Regions from separate parts of the Brevibacillus sp. FIR094 genome, predicted to be linked through region 1. Evidence: riboswitches for the same ligand, from Rfam matches in the RefSeq annotation. Region 1 holds a riboswitch; each other region holds the start of a gene.

Region 1 (4,210 bases):
CCCTGCCATCGTACAGCGGTTACGAGAAATGAGAGATGATATTCGTCGCGGCCATCCTGTTGCCGGTGTTACGGAAGAGTTAGCGGATATCGTAGGTCGGATCATTCCCCAACTGCCGCGCAGTGTGCAGCCTCGAGAAGAAACCCCTTCTCAAGTAAAAGAAAAACGCATGCACAAAGAGCCGCAAGGACAAAACAAAATCAATGCAAATCGTACAGGAACGCCTTAAAAGAAAAGAGGTATCCCCCGGATTTAAGCCCGGGAGAATACCTCTTTTTCTTTATGGATGGGTGCTTCAGATGGCAAATGATCCAAAGCTTGCTTCAAATCTGCCACCAAGTCCTCGTAATCCTCTAAACCAGCTGACAACCGGATCAAACCATCTGTAATTCCCCTTGCAGCCCTTTCCTCAGCAGGCATCGCTGCATGTGACATCGTAGCCGGATAGGAGAGAATCGTTTCCACTGCCCCGAGGCTGACAGCCACAATCGGCAATTTCACACGATCAAACAACGCTTTTGCTCGATCACGGTTCCCTACGTCAAAAGAAAGAACTGCCCCATGACCAGTCGCTTGTTGTGTTTGAATCAGATGACCAGGATGATCCTCCAGTCCTGTATAGTAAACGCGGCTTACTTGTGGATGCGATGACAACCAGTCAGCCAAGCTCGCGGCTGTTTTCGTGCTGACATCCAGTCGGGCTTTCAATGTTTTGAGACCACGCATCACCAGCCAGCAGTCCTGCACACCCAATATCGCTCCCATGCCATTCTGGATAAAATAGAGCTGCTCCCCTAACGCAGCCTCTCTGGTCACGGCCAGACCTGCCACGACGTCGCTATGCCCTCCGATAAACTTCGTTGCACTATGAATGACCACATCTGCACCAAGTTCCAATGGCCGCTGGTAATACGGGGTAAGGAATGTATTATCGACAATGACCAGCAAGCCGTACTCCTTCGCGATACGAGAAACCGCTGCAATATCTGTCACCTTTAAGGTGGGATTGGAGGGGGTCTCCAGGTAAATCCCTTTCGTCACCGGTGTAATGGCCGCACGAACAGCTTCTGTATTTGTTGCATCCACGAATGTAACGGAGATGCCCATTCTCGACAATACCTTGGTCAAAAACCGAAACGTGCCACCGTATACATCTTCCGCCACTACAACATGGTCTCCGGCTGAAAACAGCATGAACACGCTGGAAATGGCAGCCATGCCAGATGAGAATGCGAAACCGCGTGCGCCCCCCTCCAGAGACGCAATGGCTTCCTCCAAAGCCTGCCTCGTTGGATTGCCTGATCTGGCATAATCGAATGTTCCTGGCTGATCGATATCTGCCTGATGAAACGTCGAAGCTTGATAAATCGGAACCGACGACGCACCTGTGAACGGGTCAATGCAAGTCGAACCGTGGAGGATCTTGGTTGCAAAATTCATCGTACACTCCCCCCTACGACCAAACTAGCATTCAATGCCTGAAACAAATCGGCTACGACATCATCTGGATGCTCGATGCCAACCGACAGTCGCAACAATCGATCACAAACACCGACATGCTCTCTGACTTCTTGCGGGATATCGGCGTGAGTCTGCGTCGCCGGATACGTACACAATGACTCGACACCACCCAGACTTTCCGCAAAGGATACGATTTGCAGATTTTGCAGGAACAATCCCACCTGCTCTACATCGCGTACCCGGAACGATACCATCCCACTATGCCCAGTCGCTTGATTCACCTGTATTTCATGCCCCGGATGCTCTGGCAGACCTGGATAAAATACCTCCGCCACTGCCGGATGCTCACGCAGCTTTTCCGCTACAATCAAGGCATTGGATTGGTGACGCTCCATCCGCAGTGCCAATGTTTTCATCCCGCGAACGAGAAGCCAGCAATCTTGTGGTCCGAGCACAGCACCGATTGAATTGTGCAAAAACCGGATTTTTTCCGACAACTCTTCCCCTTTTGTTACGATGAGACCAGCCAGCACATCGTTATGTCCTGCCAAATACTTGGTTGCACTATGTAAGACGATATCTGCACCAAGCTCTAGTGGGCGTTGACAATACGGGGTTAAGAATGTGTTGTCTACAATCGTAAGGAGACCGTGCTGTTTCGCCAATTGCGTTACTGCTCGAATATCCGTAATCTGCATGAGCGGATTGGTTGGTGTCTCGACGAAGATCGCCTTTGTATCTGGGCGAATCGCATTTTTGAGTGCACCAATGTCACGCAAATCTACATACGAAAACGTCAAACCATAGCGAGAGAGCACTTGCTCGAACAATCGATAGGTTCCTCCGTACAGATCGAGTGAAACGATCAGATGATCCCCTTGGGAAAACAAGCCCATAACGGTATGAACAGCAGCCATTCCTGAGGCGCAAGCGAATCCTGCATCTCCTGATTCCGCTTCAGCGATGGTCTCCTCCAGAATGGTGCGAGTAGGATTAGCGGTGCGCGTATAATCATATCCAGTGCTCTGGCCCAAGGCAGGATGGCGATAAGCCGTTGCATAGTAAACAGGAAAGCTCACCGCCCCTGTTTTTTCGTCTCTGCCTACTCCCGCCTGAATCAATTTCGTTTCCAATTTCATGTCTGTTTCTCTCCCTCCAATAGTGTACGAGGGCATCAAAAAAGCCCCCTTTCCTCTGAAAGAAGGCTTTGTTTACGTCACCGTAAGCAAATCCTTCTCATCTTTCAGAGTTTGATAACTCTGCAGGAATTAGCACCATTATCTCCCTGTTAAAATACAGGTGATTGGTTGCCGGGCATCATCGGGCCAGTCCCTCCGCCGCTCTGGATAAGAAGATTGCTATTCAATTTGATTGACCCTAATACTAAAGGATCGGCAGGATTCTTGTCAACAATTTATTTCCACATGTTAATTTGCATCTTTCAAGGCGGTCATAACTTGATTGTCCAGCTTCGCTGCTGCGTTTTTGTCATACGTCTTTTCATATTGTGGTTCTACGGAAATACGGGAACCGTAAAACATAATATCACGAACGGCCTCAATTTTGATTTCTGCCATGGCCAGCTTGAGCGGAACTCCTTCCAGTCGGTCTGTTTTGACGAAAGCACGACCATTAATAGCAAAAGACGAGCCGGCACCGATCAAATGCAGGACAACTTGCGGTTCCTTCGCAATATTAGCCAAAATACGTGAGCGATTATCTACGGCAAAACGAATCGTATCGGCGCTGACAGCATACGTCCAGGACAAGGAGCTGAGCGATGGTGCCCCTGACTCATGGTCTACTGTGCCCAAGGTAACAAAACGCTCCTTTTGCAAGAGCTTGAATAAATCTTCGGAAAGAGATTGGGAAACAGTTTCAGCCATTTCAAAGCCTCCTAACAAACGTTTTGTACGTTCATTTTACCCTTCGCCTAGCTGATAGGCAAACGTTTCCTCTCCACCTTGATTCTGGTTGTCTTTTTCCCTAGACTGGTAGGTAACGATACCGAATGATGGAAGGGGATGGACAGCTTGTCGCCTACAGACCGCCTTATGCAGCAAATTGATCAAGTTCTTGAAGAGCTTCAGGAAGTTCGGAAGGTAAATGAGCGGATGCATAAAATTGCGATGTTCCTGGAAGATATCCGACTAGCAGATGTGATTCAAAATTACACAGCCCCGCGCAAGCTGCTCTGGATCAATTTCCTCGCAGGTCTTGCCCGGGGTCTGGGGTTGACTATTGGTACTGCTATCGTATTGGCATTCCTCGGCTCTCTCTTGACGCAATTTCTTTCCATCCCCATTCTGGGGGATTACATCAGACAATTGGTGGAGTACGTCGAGACTTACAAGCAGCGGCCTTAACGTTAGCGACTAGTCTCTGTCGTCGTTACGATCGTCATCGCCCTGGTCATCATCGTCATCATGATGTTTGTCGTGCTTTTTCCAATAACCATACGCGTTGCCATTGGGATGCTTATCTTTCTGCTTCCCTTTTTCTTTTTTCTTTTTGTCATCATCTTCGTCTTTATCCTCGTCTGTTGGCTTCACAGGCTCGACAATGACTTTTGTGCTTAATGCAACGTCAGTTTTCTTAACCAGCTTATCGTCTTCATACAATTCGACTTGAATTGTTTTGGCACTAAAGGAATGATTCTTGTACGACAATGTCAGCGAAAACTCGCCTTTGTCATTTGGTTTCATCTCTTTTTTCTTCCCGTCAGGAGCGATCACAAATAGTTCAGTAT
Region 2 (4,210 bases), on a different contig from region 1:
CTTTCGTTGGAACAAGCTTTGCTTCCAGCGCATAGTTGGTGTTGATCAACGCCATATCTACTTCTTCCAGCACGCGTGGCAGCATTGCTGCTTCTACTTCTTTGAACTTCAGGTTTTTCTTGTTCTCAACAACGTCTTTCACTGTACCACTGATGCCAGCGCCTTCTTTCAGCTTGATCACGCCGTTTTTCTCCAAGAGTGCGAGTGCGCGACCGCTGTTTGTCGGATCGTTTGGCAGCGCGATAGTTGCGCCATCAGCTAATTCATCGACAGATTTTACTTTTTTGCTGTACGCGCCGAATGGCTCGATGTGTACAGCCACTACTGGCTCCAGGTTCATGTTTTGTCCTTTATTGAAGTCTTCCAGGTAAGGCTTGTGCTGGAAGAAGTTCGCGTCGAGTTGTTTCTCGTTCACTTGAACGTTAGGTTGTACGTAATCGGTGAACTCTTTAATTTCCAGGTTCACGCCTTGTTCTTTCAGCTTTGGTTGAACCAGCTTCAAGATTGCTGCATGTGGAACGGGAGAAGCGCCTACCTTCAATGTTACTTCCTGTTGTCCGCCTTGTGCGCCGCCTTCAGCTGGAGCAGGTGCTGTTTCGGTTTTGCCTCCGCAAGCTGCCAAAGAAAATGCCAACACAGTAGTAAGTACAGATACGACTAGCTTTTTCATGAATGATTTCCCCCTTGCATGTATTTATCTTATTCTTTGATAACCTATATGGAAAAATCCTACTTACGGCTGAACTTGAGAACCAGACGGTCCCCCAGCGATTGTAAGATCTGTACCATCACCAGCAAAATAACAACAGTCACAACCATGACATCGGTTTGGAAACGCTGATATCCGTAACGGATCGCCAAGTCACCCAAACCACCACCGCCAATTACCCCAGACATTGCGGTATAAGAGACCAGCGTAACCGTTGTGATCGTAATACCCGCGATCAGGCCCGATCTAGACTCTGGCAAAAGGACATTCCAGACGATCTGCCAATTGGAAGCACCCATAGATTGTGCCGCCTCAATCACGCCTTTATCAATCTCACGCAGAGAGGTTTCCACCAAACGTGCGAAAAACGGAGCGGCACCGAATACGAGCGGCGGAATGGCACCCAGTACACCGAGTGAAGTTCCTACGATCATTTTCGTCACAGGAATCAGCAAGATCATCAAAATGATAAATGGTACTGAGCGCAATACATTGACAACGAATGATGCGATCGTATAAAAAGTGCGGTTTTGCAGAAGCTGTCCGCGTGAAGTCAAAAATAGAATGATGCCCAGCGGCAAACCAATCAGGACAGTAAACAGGGTGGAAAAACCGAGCATCGTGAGCGTATCCATCGTGCCTATGCCGATTTCAGCCCAATCCACATTTTCAAATGTCCAGTCCATTTATATCACCTCTACTTCCAAGCCACGTTGGCGCAGCGTCTCAATAGTCTTTTGATTCTGTGCGACATCGCCTTCCAGCTCGATCACCAACTGCCCATACGGCGTATCCTTCATGCGAGAAATGGTTCCCTGCAAAATGCTGAACACCGTACCGGTCTCTTGCATTGTTTGGAACAGAATCGGCTGATACGTTTTTTCACCCAGGAAGGTGACTCGAGCAATCGTACGGTTCCCCGCGGCCTTTTCGTGCTCCACTGCTTCGCGCAGTTCTGTAGAATCCGCTACTTGTTCCACGAATTCTTGTGTCGTTGGATGCTTCGGACGAAGGAATACATCCAGTACGTTACCCGACTCGACGATCTTTCCTCCATCAATGACGCCAACACGATCACAAATGGAGCGAATGACGTGCATCTCGTGGGTAATCAACACAATGGTCAAGCCCAGCTTGCGGTTGATGTCCAAGAGGAGTGCCAGAATGGAGTTCGTCGTCTGCGGATCGAGAGCCGATGTAGCTTCGTCACAGAGCAGCACTTTTGGATCATTCGCGAGCGCACGGGCAATCCCGACACGTTGCTTTTGTCCGCCAGACAGTTGAGTCGGATATTTGTCCTTATGTGCCTCCAAGCCAACCAGCTTCAGCAGCTCGTTCACTTTCTTATCAATCTCTGCCTTTGGACGCTTTGCCAGCTTGAGCGGAAAAGCGACATTTTCGCCAACTGTCGAAGAAGACAGCAAGTTAAAGTGCTGAAAAATCATGCCGATGGAGCGGCGCTTTTCTTGCAGCTTCCCTTCATCCAGCTTTGTCAAATCGACGCCGTCCACAATAACTTCCCCTGAAGTTGGACGCTCCAGCAAATTGATGCATCGGATCAACGTACTTTTCCCTGCACCAGAGTGTCCGATGATCCCGTATATTTCTCCTTGCTCTATGGAAAGGTCGATCCCCGTTAACGCTGGGATGGTTTTACCTTGTACTTGATAGCTTTTATGCAAATGACGCAGTTGGATCAACGCATCCACCTCCCGACCACAATCTTGATAAAATCAGAAAACCCCTTTTTCACAAACGAAAAAGGGGCTGCAACGCAATGTTATACGTTCGCATCCACCCTTCTCATCTATACAAGATCCAAAAAATCTTGTAGGAATTGGCACCGCGACGTTCATCCGAAAATGAACCGGCTGCCGGGCTTCATAGGGCCTGTCCCTCCGCCTCTCTTGATAAGAAAGATATCTACGTATATTATGTTCGTCTTTTCTATTTCATGATGATACAAAACGGATTATATCCTTTTTGAAAATATCACGTCAATAGTAATAGTAGGAAAAGTTTTTTAATCCATGACGCCGTTACGGATGATTTTTGACTTTACGTGAAAGCGAGGCGTTGCTTCTTGGAATAAACTCACTGTAAACGTTGGCATCCGCCATGGTCATATCATGGTTATTCTTTCCTAAAAAACAAAAAAAACAGCACGCTTAGTTTTGCGTGCTGCTTTTCTTTTCTCCCACGGGTTGATCTGACGTTTCTGTAGGAGGTGCGATTTTTTCTTGGACAAACGACTGAACCTGATCGACATCCGGAACCAGAACGGAGCCTGCGCGGTTCGATTCACGGAACATCCCCATTGGCGGCAATTGATAATTGCCTGGCTCTAACGTATTCAATTTTAATCCGAGTGCAGACAGCTTCAGCATGTCCACCGAACTAATATTGGTTTGAACATACGGTGTTACTTCCTTCAAAATCGTAGGAAGCTGCATCAGCGTTGTACCATTCTTCATCTGATCCACGACTGCTGTCATTAATTTCCTCTGACGCTCCGTCCGTGTATAATCAGAGGTCGCATCATGACGGAAACGAACATATTGCAAAGCTTTGTCTCCATCCAATTTTTGCAGACCCTTTTTCAGATTAATATCGTAAGCACCTTTGTCTGTCGGGTCATGATAATACATGTTTTTTTCTACATCGATCTCGACTCCGCCCACTGCATCAATCAGAGCCTTGAAACCTTCAAAGTCAGTAATCACGTAACGATCTACTGGAAGTCCAGTGAACTGACTAACCGTTTCCATTGCCAGCTCAGGTCCACCCTCTACAATCGCAGAGTTGATCCGCGAGCTACCTCTACCGGGAATATCTACATACGTATCACGCAGGATTGAAAACATATCATAACGTTTCCCCGTAGGATCGATACTGACCAGCATCATGGAGTCAGAACGAGGAAGCCCGTTATTTTTCATTCCTCTGCGGTCTACTCCCATCAGCAGGATATTGACACGTTCCTTACCATCCCACTCTGGTATTTCTGCTGCTTTGGTGGAATTCCCACCACTAGGCGGTGCGATGTTAGGCTCTTGAATATTTTGAGCAAATTGATAAAAAGAGTATCCGTAGTATCCAGCTGTCGTAGCCATCACGACAAGCAAAAGAAGCAACACTCGTTTCCATATTTTCATAAAGTCCACCTTTATTCTCTATATCCTCAGTTGATGTCATCTCTCCACTTTGTCTAGTATACTCGAATTCGACAAAAGTGGAGCAGCCTTTATTTGGGTACCTGCGACATTATATACATTTTAATTTACAAAGTTCAGAATGTTCGTTATACTATTCTTATCCTTAATGGTAAGGGGTGCATTCGCGTGATATCACCATCCGCTTTCCTCAATCGCTATCCACGTGAGGCCATTTTCTTCCTCATCGCCAGCTTTATTAACTCCTCCGGGAGTGCCTTTATGTGGCCACTTACTACGTTATACGTACATACCATTTTGCAACGCTCGATGACAGAAGCTGGATTCG
Region 3 (4,210 bases), on a different contig from region 1:
GCTTGAAAACGGACAGATTGTCGACACGCGTCCTTTTCAGAAATTTGCGAAGGGGCATCTAGCGGGAACACTTCACATTCCTTTTAACAAGTCATTCGCCAACTGGGCGGGCTGGATCGTTGATTACGATCGCCCGGTTCATATCCTGGCCACCCCAGATGAGCTGGACGAGATTTTGCAAGCCTTGCATTCCGTAGGGATTGATCATGTCACAGGTTTTCTCGACTGCGACACGCTAATGGAAAGTAAAGCGTCTTCGCTCGAGACAATCGAAGAGGTAACACCGTTGGAGATTGCAGAACGGGTGGAAAAGCGAGAGGTTCACGTAGTAGATGTACGCAATCTGGCTGAGTGGAAGGAAGGACATATTCCGGATGCCCAGCACATCATGCTCGGTACGCTCGCCATGCGGCTGGAAGAGATTCCTCACGATAAGCCGCTTCTCGTACAGTGCCGTTCCGGTGCCCGATCTGCTATTGGTGCAAGCATTCTTAAAGCAAATGGCTTCAAGGATGTCATGAATTTGAGTGGCGGAATCTTGAATTGGCAAATAGACGGCTTAACAGTTGTAGAGCAGGAATAAAACGAAGCGAGATGTTGCAAAGGGTGAGCCTATGACTATCGACCTTGTGATCACACTTTTTGTTATCGGTTTCGCGGGATCGTTTATCTCTGGTCTCGTCGGAATCGGGGGCTCCATCATCAAGTATCCGATGCTTCTGTACATTCCGCCCGCCCTTGGATTGGTTGCTTACACAGCTCACGAAGTATCCGGAATAAGTGCAGTCCAAGTATTTTTTGCCACCCTAGCTGCTGTTTGGAGTCTGCGCAAAGATAAGCTCATTCATTACCAGCTCGTTGTGTACATGGGGAGTGCCATTATTGTCGGGAGCTTGCTTGGAGGATATGGAGGAAAATATCTTTCGGCAGATGCCATCAATTTCGTTTACGCCATTCTGGCCACGATTGCTGTAATCTTGATGTTCCTGCCAAAAAAGCGGATGGACGAACGTGAACAGACCGAGGTTATCTTTCATAAACCAACAGCGGTATTATCCGCTTTGATTGTTGGGGGTGCATCCGGAATTGTCGGGGCAGCTGGCGCTTTTATTTTGGTTCCCATCATGTTGATCATCCTCAAGATTCCGACAAGAGTTACGATTGCTACATCTCTTGCTATCACTTTTCTTTCTTCCATCGGTTCGACGGTAGGGAAATGGATGGCAGGGGACATATTGCTATGGCCGTCTGTGATTATGGTCATCGCCAGCATCATGGCAGCGCCGCTCGGTACGAAGGTCAGCAAACGCTTGGGCACCCGGATTCTCCAAACCATTCTTGCCTTGTTGATCCTAGCCACCACGATTAAGATTTGGGCTGACATCCTGATATTATAAAGAAAAATCAAATGTCATTGAACAGGATTGACATATCCGAGTAAAATGATAAGATAAAAATGAATTTTACGATGTAATTAAATTTCATAGAACGTTCTTATCGAGAGTGGTGGAGGGACTGGCCCGATGAAACCCGGCAACCTTGGTCTGATTGACCTTACGGTGCTAATTCCTGCGGAGTTATTCTGCGAGATAAGAAGGTGGGAACCGACTAATCGCCCCTCTTCTTTTCGGAGAGGGGTTTTCTATATTTTAAATTCATAGTATTCACATCTTTTTACTCGTTATTATATGAAGGAGGAAACAATGTGCTTTATTATGCGGTCAAGCGTGGCTTTCTCATGATCTTGACACTGTGGATGATTGTCACGGTAACGTTTGTGACCATGCACCTGATTCCGGGTGACCCGTTTGCGTCTGATGCCAAAATGCTTCCAGAAGAAGTGGTAAAGAACATGCGGGCGGAGTACAACCTAGATCAGCCAATCACGATACAGTACCTGCTCTATCTGAAAGGATTGCTGCAATTTGATTTGGGGCCTTCTATCCAGTCGAAGACGAGGGATGTGAACACGCTGATTGCAGAGGGATTTCCCGCATCGGCCGTTCTGGGACTCCAGTCGTTTATTGTCGCGCTGGCAGGTGGAATCACACTGGGAATCGTAGCGGCACTCTATCACAATCGAACGCTGGATTTCTTGTCTATGTTTGCAGCCATCATTGGGATCTCCGTCCCCAGTTTTATTCTGGCGCCACTGTTGATCAAGTACTTGGCGGTCAAATGGGAGCTGCTTCCCGTTGCTGCGTGGGGGAGCTGGGAACACTCGATTCTTCCAACGCTTGCGCTCGCTATCGGTCCGCTCGCCATTATCGCTCGCTTCGTACGAGCCAGCATGCTTGAGGTTTGGCAACAGGAATACATAAGCACGGCGGAGGCGAAAGGGCTTGGCACCTTGTCCATTGTCGTTAGACACGGGATACGGAATGCCATATTGCCGGTTCTTACTTTTATCGGTCCGCTATTTGCCAACCTGATGACAGGAACCTTTGTGGTGGAAAAGATTTTCGCTATTCCCGGGCTCGGCAAATACTTCGTGGAAAGCATTTTTAACCGCGATTACCCCGTAATTTTGGGAACGACAGTGTTTTATAGCTTTGTGCTCATTTTTACTTTGTACCTCATCGACCTGCTGTATCGGGTGATTGACCCGCGCATCAGATTGACGAGTGGAGGGAAGTAGCATTATGGCCAATCAGGCAACACAACTGGATTCGCTGTTTCGACCAGTCGACCGAACCCGGCTATCCGAGGAAATTCGGGAACGTCCCAGTCTTGGGTATTGGCAGGAGGTATTGCAGCGAGTATTCCGCAACAAGCTGGCAATGCTCGGGTTCTTCCTGCTCATGGCAGTGGTGACCCTCTCGATCATCGGGCCGATGATCGTTCCCCACAGCCCGCATGAACAGTCATTGACAAAGGGAAATCTGCCACTGTCGGGTGAGCACTGGTTTGGAACGGATGACTTGGGGCGGGACATGTGGGCACGTACCTGGGTAGGTGGTCAAATCTCTTTGTTTATTGGTGTGGCGGCAGCTGCCATCGACCTGGTGATCGGTGTATGCATCGGCGGGATATCCGGTTACATGGCAGGAAGGAACAAGTTGGGCGACCGTGTGGATAACATCCTGATGCGATTAGCTGAAATTCTGTACAGCATTCCGTATCTCCTGGTGGTAATCCTGCTGATGGTGGTTCTGGAGCCTGGACTCGCAACAATCATTATTGCCCTATCACTAACCGGATGGGTCGGCATGGCTCGTTTGGTCAGAGGACAAATCATGCAGATCAAGCGTCAGGAGTTTGTGCTGGCTGCAGAAAAGTTGGGTACCTCTCACGTCAAAATCATCATTAAGCATCTGCTGCCGAATACGATCGGCGTCATCATCGTCAACCTGACCTTTACGATACCGCACGCGATTTTCGCCGAATCGTTTCTTAGCTTTCTTGGGCTGGGAGTGCAGGCACCAACCGCCAGCTGGGGAACCATGGCCAACGACGCGCTGGCCGTTATGCTGAGCGGACAGTGGTGGCGACTGTTTTTTCCCGGATTCATGATTTCCCTTACCATGTTCGCGTGTAACGCGCTCGGGGATGGATTGCAGGACGCACTGGACCCGCGGATCAGGAAATGAGGAGGAGTACATCGTGAAACCATTGTTGGAAGTCGATCAGTTGCGTGTCTCCTTTTGTACGTACGGTGGAGACGTGCAGGCAGTAAGAGGGGTTTCCTTTTCTGTAAAGGAGGGTGAGACGTTGGCCATTGTCGGGGAAAGCGGCTGCGGAAAAAGTGTGACCGCCCGGGCATTGATGGGGATGATTCCTCCGCGATCCGGTCAGGTAAAAGGCGGCAGCATTCGGTTTCACGGGCGTGAACTGACTGGGCTGACGAAGCTGGAATGGCAGCAAGTTCGCGGCTCGCAGATCGGTATGATCTTCCAGGACCCGATGTCCTCGCTGAACCCCACGATGAAAATCGGCCAGCAGATTGCGGAAGGGCTGATCAAACATCGAAAGCAGACGAAGACAGAAGCAAAGGAAGAGACGCTGAAACTGCTTGTGAGGGTAGGCATTCCAGAAGCGGCGAGGCGATTTGAGCAGTATCCGCACGAGCTAAGCGGAGGAATGCGGCAGCGTGTAGGAATCGCGATGGCACTTGCCTGCCAACCCCAGTTGGTTATCGCCGACGAACCGACGACGGCGCTCGACGTGACCATTCAGGCACAGATTCTTCGTCTGATGAAAGAGTTACAGG
Region 4 (4,210 bases), on a different contig from region 1:
GTATTGTTCATCCCCTGTCCCTACTGGAAAGACGAGTGGATCGAAAATAATATCCTGTGGCTTTATGCCATACTGGTTGACAAGAATGTCGTACGAGCGTTGCGCGACCTCCAGCTTCTTTTCGCGAGTGATAGCCATACCCGCTTCCTCAATCGTTCCAACGACAATGGAGGCACCGAACTTGTGAATAAGTGGAACCACTTCCTCAAATCGCTCCAAGCCGTCTTCCAAGTTAATCGAGTTGAGAATGGCCTTCCCTTGCGAATAGCGAAGTCCCAGCTCCATGACCTTGGCATCTGTCGAGTCGATCATGAGGGGCGCTTTTACTTTTTTCACGATAAACTGTAGGAATTTTTCCATATCTTCGTATTCATCACGGTCGGGGTCAGCCAAGCATATATCGATGACATGTGCGCCTCGCTTCACTTGTGCTCGGGCAATATCAGATGCTTCTTCATAGTGACCAGCTGCAATCATTTCACGGAATTTTTTAGAACCGATAACATTGGTCCTCTCCCCTACTAGCAGGGGGCGATTGTCATCTTCGACGTAAACGACCTCGATCCCGGAGACTGCGCTCAGCGGTTCTACAGCTGCACTGCGCGGTTTGCAGTTTTTCAATGCTTCTGCCATTGCGTGAATATGGTCAGGCGTTGTTCCGCAGCAACCGCCAGCGACGTTTATCCAGCCTTGTTCAGCGAACGCCAGCATTTTCGAGGCAAGTCCCTGTGGCGTTTCATGGTAATGGCCGTTCTCGTCTGGCAAGCCTGCGTTCGGATAACAGCTAACCGCACATTGGGCAATTCCTGACAGTGTCCGCAGATGATCACGCATGAACTCTGGTCCTGTCGCACAGTTCAGACCAATGGAGACTGGCTGTATATGCTCCAAGGAGATGTAAAACGCCTCGATGTTTTGGCCCGCCAGCGTTGTGCCCATCGGCTCGATCGTACCTGACAGCATCACCGGGAGCTCCTGTCCAAGCTCTTCAAAAGCTTTGCGAATCCCGATTCCGCCAGCCTTGACGTTTAACGTGTCTTGCGAGGTTTCCAAAAGAAGAACATCGGAGCCACCAAGAATCAGACCTTTTGCCTGACGATAATACGCCTCGACCAGTTCCTCGAACGTGACACCGCCTGTCAACGAAAGGGTTTTGGTCGTAGGTCCCATTGCACCTGCTACAAAACGCGGCCACTCCGCTGTAGAATAGGCATCCACCGCTTCTCTGGCCAAGCGGGCTGCCGCTATATTAATCTCAAGGTCTTTCTCTGGCACATCGTACTCAGCCAAAACGATGGAAGCAGCACCAAACGTATTTGTCTCAACGATGTCTGCGCCCGCCTCTAAATATTTCTCGTGAATGGAACGGATCACATCTGGTCTGGTCAAGTTCAGGAGTTCATTACAGCCATCATAGGCTTCACCGCCGAAATCATCAGCAGTCAGGTTTGCCTGTTGAAGCATGGTGCCCATTGCACCGTCCAGAATCAGAATTTTCCGGGAAAGTTGTTCGCGAAAAGTTGGTTTCATTGACGTGCCCCTTTTCTACCTTGCATCGGCTTATTCTCCGTAATTGGGTAAATAAAAAAATCCTCTTCTTTGAAAGAAGAGGATTTGTCAGCAGATACGAAAACGCCTGAGACATCCTCTTATCTTTCAAAGCACGTAGCTTTGCTGGAATTGGCACCGGATTTTTACCGGTTGCCGAGGCTTCATCAGGCCAGTCCCTCTGCCTCTCTGGATAAGAGTCGTACACTTGTCATTTAGTTGTTTTGCGAAATGTCTTGAATGTTTGCAAGTATCTTAACACCCCCTTTGTCTTCCCGTCAATTGTGAATTGTCTATTTTTTACTGAGCCTCTCCTCTTACGCGCCCATTTTTGCCTAAGCTGGGCATCCGCCCAGTCCAATAACGGCATTCGTGTATAGACTGGAGTATAACGGAAAGGAGGGGAAACAAAGATGAGTACATCATTCTGCGGAAACGGATTCTTCGGTGACTGCTTCGCAATCGTGCTCGTGCTGTTTATCCTGTTGGTAATTATTGGGTGCTCGTGTGACGACTGTTAGATAAGCGCTTAAAAAAGGCTATCCCAAAAGCCATCAGGAATGGCTGCGGGATAGCCTTTTTTTCGTTTTAGTCGACGATGATCTTGCCTGTTACTGCATCGATGGTAACCGTTTTATTTGCCAACTCTTCGTTGCTCCATGGCACATACGCCAGTTTTGGTTGGCGTAATGTCTTCCTATCTACATCTTTCATCAAGTAGACCAACTTCAAAGGCATGACGCGTAAAAATTCTTGGACTGCCTTGTCTTTGGAGACGATATTGTCAGATACGGGCAGTTCAACCAAATCGTGCGTCTCACGGAAGTTATGAAACTTCGTCACTTTGCCCGTGGACGGGTCAATCGTCACTGAATAAGCCGCATCCGGATTATCATCGTCCAGGACAGGAATCCCGTCTTTGCTCATAAAATATCGGAATTCCCATTCGCCGGATGACACCGGATTGGCTCCACCTGGCTGTATGACTTGCGCCAATTGTACTTCTGTTACGCCGGGATCGACGTATTTATGCAGGAAGGCGAGTGCAGCCTCTTCCGCCTGTTTACGATTAACTGTCACTGCCGTATTAGAACGCGGTGTTCCCAGCCCGACGACACTGCCTGTTTCTCCAATGACTTCTACGCCGATATACTTGTCATTTTTATCATTCCAGACATATTCCTTGCGGCCATTGCGATCAATCTTATTCTCTCCGTAGGTCGAGTCATCTACCTGTATGCCAAATTCGGCTTGCAACAGTGCTTTTGCCTCCTCCTTGCTGCGAACCTTGACGTATTCCTTCGGGGATTGAAACGCATGTGCTTCCTTCGTATCCAACTGATCGAATGCAAGGCCGTTATCTCCAGTTCCATAGGCAATCTTGCCGCTTGTCGCGTCAATGTGCCACTCCATGCCATCCTCTCGTCCCTTTTGCATGAACGAAACCCCTGGCGTGTACTCCAGGACAGGCCTGCCTTTTTCTACTCTTTCATCTGATCTGGCATCAAGATTCTGCACGTATCGAAGCTTCATATGCTCACTCAGCTCTTGGATGGCGACCTCTTCAGAAACCGCGGTAGACACATCTGGGTACTGCGAAGGGTCGAATGTCTCAGGCTCCTTCCTGAAAAAGCGAAGGAGACCAGATTCATCTGTTGTCATGTGTATCTCATCCGATAGCACTGGCAGTCCGTTATGATAACGCTGGTACACACCTGGCTTGCTCTCATCCTCTAAACGATAGTTCTCGCTATCAGCCCCAAGCAGATTGTTCAGGAACTGTCGCTCTTGCTCCACAGCTTTTGCTCCTTTTGCTTGCTTCCAGCTCGACTCATCCTTTTTATCCTTCTCCTCGATTGAATAGGATTCCAAGGCTTGGCCATTGCCGACGATACGAAGGGAAGCCTGATGCCCCTCCTTATTCACGTTTCCGACCGCTAATGACATGCCATCGCGGTTCTTCTCTTTATCAAAAAGAAGAAGCGACGGATTCAAATCGGGCATGGCAGCTGTCAGCTTGGTGAAAAAAGCTTGTTCGCTCTTGTTCAATCGCCCGAAAAACGAGACTTGCTCTTTCGAATTGATTCGTACAGATAGGATGTCGTACGGAACGGGCTTGCCATTTTCCATTCGTTGATAGCTCACGCTCAGCCAGATGCTTTCTTCCCAAAACTCATTCAAATAGGTATCAGTACCTAGATACTGATAGGACTTGCTCTCTTCCCCCAAGAAACTTTGGAGAAATGCGTTCGCTACACTCTCGGCAGTTTTGGCTGATGGCATTTTTACGGACGTCTCGTCCCAATTCTCTGGGTAAGGATCTGGCCTTTCTCCATTGATTATAAAGCTCTCAATTTGTCCAGTCTGGATATCATAAGCGACACTGGCACGTGCATTGTTACCTTCCAGTAAGGTTATGTCACTGATCCCATGGCTCGTGCTATCCACTCTTATTGTTGTCTTGCTTATGGCTGTGATCGCCTTTTTCAAAGGTAAAATAGCCTCTTCCGGCGACACCTTTACGCTGTTCTGCTTAGCCTCTGTATTTTTTTTATCGGTTGCAGTCGTTGAGACCGCACTCGCTAAATTTTTTCCACTCGGCATCTGTGGAAACCAACCTTGCTGGTGCATGCCTACAGCAGTTACCGCGAAGCAAGCAGCA

What was found. A riboswitch is a leader RNA that binds a small molecule or an ion and turns the genes downstream of it on or off. The one in region 1 is predicted to bind S-adenosylmethionine.
Region 2: it holds a riboswitch for S-adenosylmethionine, as region 1 does, so the genes downstream of both, ACQ5DJ_RS25205 (methionine ABC transporter ATP-binding protein) here and ACQ5DJ_RS19065 (aminotransferase class I/II-fold pyridoxal phosphate-dependent enzyme) in region 1, are expected to answer to the same signal.
Region 3: it holds a riboswitch for S-adenosylmethionine, as region 1 does, so the genes downstream of both, ACQ5DJ_RS04030 (ABC transporter permease) here and ACQ5DJ_RS19065 (aminotransferase class I/II-fold pyridoxal phosphate-dependent enzyme) in region 1, are expected to answer to the same signal.
Region 4: it holds a riboswitch for S-adenosylmethionine, as region 1 does, so the genes downstream of both, metH (methionine synthase) here and ACQ5DJ_RS19065 (aminotransferase class I/II-fold pyridoxal phosphate-dependent enzyme) in region 1, are expected to answer to the same signal.

The regions. Positions count from the first base shown of each region.
Region 1 covers NZ_JBEAES010000021.1:39,427-43,636, reverse strand. The annotation lists gene ACQ5DJ_RS19075 (YhcN/YlaJ family sporulation lipoprotein) at 1-229, shown strand, start outside; gene ACQ5DJ_RS19070 (trans-sulfuration enzyme family protein) at 253-1,440, opposite strand; gene ACQ5DJ_RS19065 (aminotransferase class I/II-fold pyridoxal phosphate-dependent enzyme) at 1,437-2,600, opposite strand; SAM riboswitch class I at 2,695-2,814, opposite strand; gene ACQ5DJ_RS19060 (pyridoxamine 5'-phosphate oxidase family protein) at 2,889-3,347, opposite strand; gene ACQ5DJ_RS19055 (DUF5665 domain-containing protein) at 3,486-3,827, shown strand; gene ACQ5DJ_RS19050 (hypothetical protein) at 3,837-4,210, opposite strand, start outside.
Region 2 covers NZ_JBEAES010000038.1:41,159-45,368, reverse strand. The annotation lists gene ACQ5DJ_RS25215 (MetQ/NlpA family ABC transporter substrate-binding protein) at 1-670, opposite strand, end outside; gene ACQ5DJ_RS25210 (methionine ABC transporter permease) at 730-1,395, opposite strand; gene ACQ5DJ_RS25205 (methionine ABC transporter ATP-binding protein) at 1,396-2,409, opposite strand; SAM riboswitch class I at 2,510-2,626, opposite strand; gene ACQ5DJ_RS25200 (LCP family protein) at 2,878-3,864, opposite strand; gene ACQ5DJ_RS25195 (MFS transporter) at 4,051-4,210, shown strand, end outside.
Region 3 covers NZ_JBEAES010000003.1:264,825-269,034, forward strand. The annotation lists gene ACQ5DJ_RS04020 (MBL fold metallo-hydrolase) at 1-583, shown strand, start outside; gene ACQ5DJ_RS04025 (sulfite exporter TauE/SafE family protein) at 615-1,397, shown strand; SAM riboswitch class I at 1,492-1,596, shown strand; gene ACQ5DJ_RS04030 (ABC transporter permease) at 1,706-2,638, shown strand; gene ACQ5DJ_RS04035 (ABC transporter permease) at 2,643-3,590, shown strand; partial or broken gene ACQ5DJ_RS04040 (ABC transporter ATP-binding protein) at 3,604-4,210, shown strand, end outside.
Region 4 covers NZ_JBEAES010000015.1:17,468-21,677, forward strand. The annotation lists gene metH (methionine synthase) at 1-1,530, opposite strand, end outside; SAM riboswitch class I at 1,647-1,748, opposite strand; gene ACQ5DJ_RS15100 (YjcZ family sporulation protein) at 1,962-2,069, shown strand; gene ACQ5DJ_RS15105 (YcdB/YcdC domain-containing protein) at 2,137-4,210, opposite strand, start outside.